DNA from 2 places in the Microbacterium sp. LjRoot205 genome. Region 2 is predicted to be linked to the other one. Evidence: predicted binding sites of a transcription regulator. Region 2 holds the regulator's gene; the other holds the start of a gene.

Region 1 (3,275 bases), on a different contig from region 2:
GCGCCTCCGCGGGCCTGTGCCTGTACCCCGATCGCTACTCGTACCGCTTCGTCGGCTCCGACGGTCAGGTGCGCGCGGCACTCGACCCGCACGACGGGCCGAGCCCGGTCGTGCTGCAGAGCAGAGTCGACGGGCGCCTCCCCGCCATGAGGATGCCGGACATCGTCTGGCGCGCCGGCATCGACCTCGCGCCTCTCGACGCCCGAGACGACCGAGACCGTCGCTGGCTGCAGGGGCTCGTCTGGCCGGGGGAGGAAGGGCGGGAACAGCGGGTGAGAGCGGCGCTCGACATCGCCGCAGCGGATCCGCCCCGCCTCATCGCCGGCGACGCGCTCGAGAGGATCGACGCGCTCGCAGCCGAGGCGCCACCGGGTGCCACTCTCGTGATCACGACGCCGGGCGTGCTCGTGCACATTCCGCGAGAGGCACGCACAGCACTCGTCGAGCGCATCAGGGGTCTCGATGCCCGCTGGGTGACGATCGATCCTCCGGCAGTGCTGGGCGACGTCTGGCAGCCGGCCGTGGTCGCCGAGGAGTGGACCGGGTTCGTCGTGGCGCTCGACGGCGACGTGCGCGCGGCAGCCGATCCGCTCGGCAGATGGTGGGAGTGGCGCACCGGAATCGCCGCTTCCTCGACCTAATCTGGTCACATGCTGGGAGATCTGAGCGAGCGGGATCGCACGATCCTCGCGCTCGAGACCGCCTGGCCGCGGCACGGCGGCGCGAAGGAAGAGGTCATCCGCGCCCAACTGGGCATGAGCGCCGCCCGCTACTACCAGCTCCTCGGCCGTCTGATCGAGTCGGAGGAAGCCCTGGAGTACGACCCGATGCTGGTGCGACGGCTGCGCCGCATCCGTGACGCCAGATCGTTCCAGCGCGCCGCACGCACTCCGGGCTTCGTGGGCTGACGAGGCTCGCGCCACGCAGCGGCGTCGTCGGAAGCGGATTCACGGGCCGGTGCCATTAGCATCGAGGAGTGTCAAAGCTCAGCCGAGATCGATTCGACGACGTCCCCCGATCGTCCGGACGCGTCGGAGCGCACCGCGCCGAAGCCCCGGGGATGAACGGCTGGGTGGTGCTCCTGTGGTCGTTCGTGGCCGCTCTGGTGCTCATCATCGGCGGCATCTTCGGCTCGCTCGTGGTGATGGGACGCATCACCCTCTTCCCGGAGGCCGTCCCCTCGTCGAGCCCGACGCCCGTCGAGACCGGTGTCGTCGACGTCACCTATTCGGTGATGATCCTCAACGCCTCACCCGACGAGGGGCTGGACGAGCAGATGCGCGACCTGCTCATCAACAACGGCTGGGCCGCCGACGTCGTTTTCGCGAGCGACAGCGCGAGCCAGGACTTCTCGACGACGACCGTCTACTACGTCGCCGAGGAGGATGAGCTCGCCGCCCTCGGCCTCGCGAACCTGATCGGCGGTGCCGCGGTCGAGCAGAGCGACTTCTACTCCGATCTGAACGACACGGGTGCGAAGCAGCTCACGGTCGTCATCGGACTCGATCGTGCGACGACCGCGCCGGAGACGCCCGCAGACACTCCTGCCCCGTAGACCGCCGCGCGGTCCGTCCGCGCAGCTTGCACTCGATGGGGTCGAGTGCCAGAATGGCGTTAGCACTCTCTCACTCTGAGTGCTAAACCCAACGTCTACGTCCAGGAGGGACGAAAAAACTCATGGCAAAGATCATTGCTTTCGATGAGGAGGCCCGACGCGGCCTCGAGCGCGGCCTCAACATCCTCGCCGACGCTGTCAAGGTGACCCTCGGCCCGCGCGGTCGTAACGTCGTGCTGGAGAAGAAGTGGGGCGCCCCCACGATCACGAACGACGGTGTCTCCATCGCCAAGGAGATCGAGCTCGACGACCCGTACGAGAAGATCGGCGCTGAGCTCGTCAAGGAGGTCGCCAAGAAGACCGACGACGTCGCCGGCGACGGAACCACCACCGCCACGGTGCTCGCTCAGGCTCTGGTCCGCGAGGGCCTGCGCAACGTCGCAGCCGGCGCAGACCCGATCTCGCTGAAGCGCGGCATCGAGAAGGCCGTCGCGGCCATCACCGAGGAGCTCCTCGCCAGCGCGAAGGAGATCGACTCCAAGGAGCAGATCGCCGCCACCGCGTCGATCTCCGCTGCTGACCCCGCCATCGGCGAGCTCATCGCCGAGGCGATCGACAAGGTCGGCAAGGAGGGCGTCGTCACCGTCGAGGAGTCGCAGACCTTCGGCACCGAGCTCGAGCTCACCGAGGGCATGCGCTTCGACAAGGGCTACCTGAACCCGTACTTCGTGACGGACCCGGAGCGTCAGGAGGCTGTCTTCGAAGACGCCTACATCCTCATCGCGAACCAGAAGATCTCGAACATCAAGGACCTTCTGCCCATCGTCGACAAGGTGATCCAGGACGGCAAGGAGCTCGTCATCATCGCCGAGGACGTCGAGGGCGAGGCTCTCGCGACTCTCGTGCTCAACAAGCTCAAGGGCATCTTCAAGTCGGTCGCCGTCAAGGCTCCCGGCTTCGGCGACCGTCGCAAGGCGCAGCTGCAGGACATCGCGATCCTCACCGGTGGTCAGGTCATCACCGAAGAGGTCGGCCTGAAGCTCGAGAACGCCACGCTCGACCTGCTGGGTCGTGCTCGCAAGGTCATCGTCACCAAGGACGAGACCACGATCGTCGAGGGTGCCGGTGAGGCAGACCAGATCGAGGGTCGTGTCACGCAGATCCGTCGCGAGATCGAGAACACGGACAGCGACTACGACCGCGAGAAGCTGCAGGAGCGCCTCGCCAAGCTTGCAGGTGGCGTCGCCGTCATCAAGGCGGGCGCGGCAACCGAGGTCGAGCTCAAGGAGCGCAAGCACCGCATCGAGGACGCCGTTCGCAACGCGAAGGCAGCCGTCGAAGAGGGCATCGTCCCCGGTGGTGGCGTCGCGCTGATCCAGTCGGGCACCAAGGCTCTCGACGCTCTCTCGCTCACGGGCGACGAGGCGACCGGTGCGAACATCGTTCGCGTCGCGATCGAGGCTCCGCTGAAGCAGATCGCCCTCAACGCAGGCCTCGAGCCCGGCGTCGTCGCGAACAAGGTCTCCGAGCTCCCCTCGGGCCAGGGCCTCAACGCGGCAACGGGCGAGTACGTCGACATGTTCGCCGCGGGCATCATCGACCCGGCGAAGGTGACCCGCTCGGCTCTGCAGAACGCAGCGTCGATCGCGGCTCTCTTCCTCACCACCGAGGTCGTCGTCGCTGACAAGCCTGAGAAGGCTGCTGCTCCGATGGGTGACCC
Region 2 (3,275 bases):
ACACGCGCACCTCGACGCGAGACGGTGACACCTCCTCGGCGACGCCGGTGAGCCACACCCCTGCACCGTCGCCGACCGTGACCGCCTCGCCGACGCGGAGCCGCCGGACGACCGCGGCGTGCTTGGCCTCAGCCCCGGTGAGCGACACGAGGTCGCCGACCGCAGCATCCGAGGAGTTCTCGACGAGGAAGTGGAGTGCCATGATCGCCGTCCGGATCAGTGCGAACGGAAGCGGTCGCGGAGCTTCGAGAACAGTCCCTGCTGGAACTGCGCCAGCTGCGGACCCGGCGCCTTCGTCTTCTTCGCGAAGTCCTCGATCAGCGCGCGCTGCGCAGAGTCCAGCTTGGTCGGGGTGACCACCTGCACGCCGACACGCAGGTCGCCCCGCTGGTTTCCTCGCAGCGGAGTGATGCCGCGGCCCTTGATGGTCAGGACGTCGCCCGACTGCACGCCCGAGCGGATCTCGAGATCGACCTCGCCGTCGAGCCCCTGGATGGTCGTCTCGGTGCCGAGGACGGCATCGGGCATCGACACCTCGAGTGTGGCGAGCAGGTCGTCGCCGTCACGGCTGAAGGAGGGGTGCGGGTTGACGGAGACCTCGACGTACAGGTCGCCGTTCGGGCCGCCGGCCTTGCCGACCTCGCCGGAGCCGGGAAGCTGAAGACGGAGTCCGGTCTCGACGCCGGCAGGGATGTCGAGGGAGACGGTGCGGCGTGAGCGCACCCGACCCTGTCCTCCGCACGTGCCGCACGGGTACGGGATGGTGGTGCCGTAGCCCTCGCAGGTGCCGCAGGGCTGAGACGTCACGACGTTGCCGAGCAGGCTCCGCACCTGACGCTGAACGTGACCGGAACCGCCGCAGATGTCGCAGGTGACRGGCGACGTTCCCTCCTGGCAGCACGAGCCGTTGCAGGTCTCGCACAGCACGGCCGTGTCGACCTCGATGTCGCGGTGCGCGCCGAAGACGACGTCGCCGAGATCGAGGGTCACGCGCACCAGGGCGTCCTGGCCGCGCTCACGCCGTGACCGCGGACGCGCTCCGCGCCCGCCGCCCTGGCCTGCGCCGAAGAACGTCTCGAAGATGTCTCCGAAGCCGCCGAACCCGCCGAAGTCGTTCGCCGCTCCGTCTCCCCCGCCCATGTCGTAGCGGCGGCGGGAGTCGTCGTCGCTCAGCACGTCATAGGCGTGCGTCACGAGCTTGAACCGCTCGGCGGCGTCTTCACCCGGGTTCACGTCGGGGTGGAGTTGACGGGCGAGGCGCCGGTACGCCTTCTTGATCTCATCGGTGGAGGCGTCGCGAGAGACGCCGAGTACCTCGTAGTGGTCTGCCACAATGGCCCTTCTGCGTGTGCTGTCATCTGGGCGGCCGCGTCAGCGGGCCGCCTCGTCTTCGTCGAGCATCCGCGACAGGTAGCGGGCAACCGCCCGTGCCGCCGCGAGATTGCTCGGATAGTCCATGCGAGTCGGCCCCATCACGCCGACGCGCGCCGTGCCGCTGGGGGCGGCGTAGTTGCTGGCGACGATCGATGCCTCGCCGAGTCCGAATGACGCGTTCTCGGTGCCGATGCTGGCTGCGAGGCCATGAGAGTCCGCCTCCATCTCGCTCATCAGGCGCAGCAGGGTCACCTGTTCTTCGATCGCCTCGAGGATGGGATGGATGCTGCCGCGGAAGTCCTGCTCGCGCTTCGCGAGGGTCGCCGCACCCGCCATCACCAGGCGCTCCTGACGGAACGCGCCGAGCTCGTCGATGACGATGGTCGCGAGTGCGCGAAGCACGATGTCGTGCGAATGCTCATCGTCGGTGAGCAGCGTCTGCAGCCGCTCAGCCGCATCGCTCACCGCCCGCCCGGTGATCAGCGCAGACAGGCGCGCACGGAGCAGCGCCATGTCGGCATCATCCACATCGACGGGCAAGGGGGCGATCCGCTGCGAGACGCCGCCCGCGTCGGTGACGAGCACGATGAGCAGCCGATTGGGAGCGAGCGCCACGAGCTCGAGATGCGTCAGGTGCGCGCGGGCGAACGACGGGTACTGCGCGAGGGCGACCTGACCCGTGAGCTGGGTGAGCACCCGGACGGTGCGCACCATCAGGTCGTCCAAATCAGAGGGAGCGGTGAGGAAGGACTCGATCGCCGTGCGCTGGGCGACCGAGAGCGGCCGCAGCTGCGCGAGGTGGTCGACGAAGACGCGATACCCCTTGTCGGTGGGGACGCGACCGGACGACGTATGCGGGGCGGCGATCAGCTCTTCGTCTTCGAGGAGTGCCATGTCGTTGCGGATCGTCGCAGCCGACACACCGAAGGAGTAGCGGTCGACGATCGACCTGCTGCCGACGGGCTCGTGGGTCTCGACGTAGTCCTGCACGATCGCGCGGAGAACCCGGAGGCCTCTTTCACTGACCATCGCAACTCCCTCCCTTTGGCACTCACTGGCTACGAGTGCCAATTCTACCCGCCCGTTCCGACCACATGCTGATCGCCATACGATGACGGGTATGAGTGTCGCCCCACAGGTCGCGGTCTCCGCCGGAATCGTGCGCGGCGAGGTGGTCGATGGTGTTCGGCGTTTCCTCGGCATCCCGTACGCGGCGGCGCCCTTCGGACCGAATCGCTTCCGCGAGCCCCAGCCGGCTCCTTCATGGGACGGCATCCGGGATGCCACGGCGTTCGGGCCGACCGCGCCTCAGCTTCCTTACCCCGGTGCCATCGGCGAGCTGCTGGGCTCGGTCGAGATTCCCGGCGACGACATCCTCTCCGCCAACATCTGGACGCCTCAGGACGCCGACCGCGCCCCGGTCGTCGTCTGGATCCACGGTGGCGCGCTCGAACGAGGCACCGCAGCCATCCCGCTGTATGACGGCGCCGGCTTCGCACGCGCCGGGATCGTCTTCGTGTCGATCAACTACCGCCTGGGATCCGAGGGATTCTCCGTGCTCGAGGACGCTCCCCGGAACCTCGGATTGCAGGATGCAGCAGCGGGACTCGCCTGGGTGCACCGCGAGATCGCCTCCTTCGGCGGAGAGCCGGAGCAGATCACGGTCATGGGCGAGTCCGCGGGCGGTGCGATCGTCGCGGGGCTCCTCGCGAACGATTCGTCTCGGGCGCGGATCGCGCGGGCCATCATCGAGTCGGGGCCGCTCGAAGCGCAGACGGCGAAGAAGGCCGGCCGCGTCACGGCGCAGCTCGCCAAGCGGCTCGGAGTCGCCGCCGACCGAGCGGGTTTCGCTACGGTCTCCCCCGAGCAGCTGCTGGAGGCACGGCGCCAGCAGGCCGCAG

The links. The regulator HrcA, encoded in region 2, represses chaperone genes, less so after heat shock. The targets are predictions, from matches to a motif close to TTNGCACTCGNNNNNNNCGAGTGCNAA.
Region 1: groL (chaperonin GroEL) is a predicted target of HrcA. The motif match lies at 1,615-1,641, and genes of this name have one in related genera.

What each region holds. Positions count from the first base shown of each region.
Region 1 is NZ_JBGFFH010000003.1:287,676-290,950, forward strand. Features, by position in the region: gene AC04ME_RS09420 (DUF2332 family protein) at 1-641, shown strand, start outside; gene AC04ME_RS09425 (DUF3263 domain-containing protein) at 651-908, shown strand; gene AC04ME_RS09430 (LytR C-terminal domain-containing protein) at 977-1,555, shown strand; gene groL (chaperonin GroEL) at 1,678-3,275, shown strand, end outside.
Region 2 is NZ_JBGFFH010000002.1:290,915-294,189, reverse strand. Features, by position in the region: gene AC04ME_RS07190 (16S rRNA (uracil(1498)-N(3))-methyltransferase) at 1-202, opposite strand, end outside; gene dnaJ (molecular chaperone DnaJ) at 217-1,332, opposite strand; gene hrcA (heat-inducible transcriptional repressor HrcA) at 1,372-2,403, opposite strand; gene AC04ME_RS07175 (carboxylesterase/lipase family protein) at 2,495-3,275, shown strand, end outside.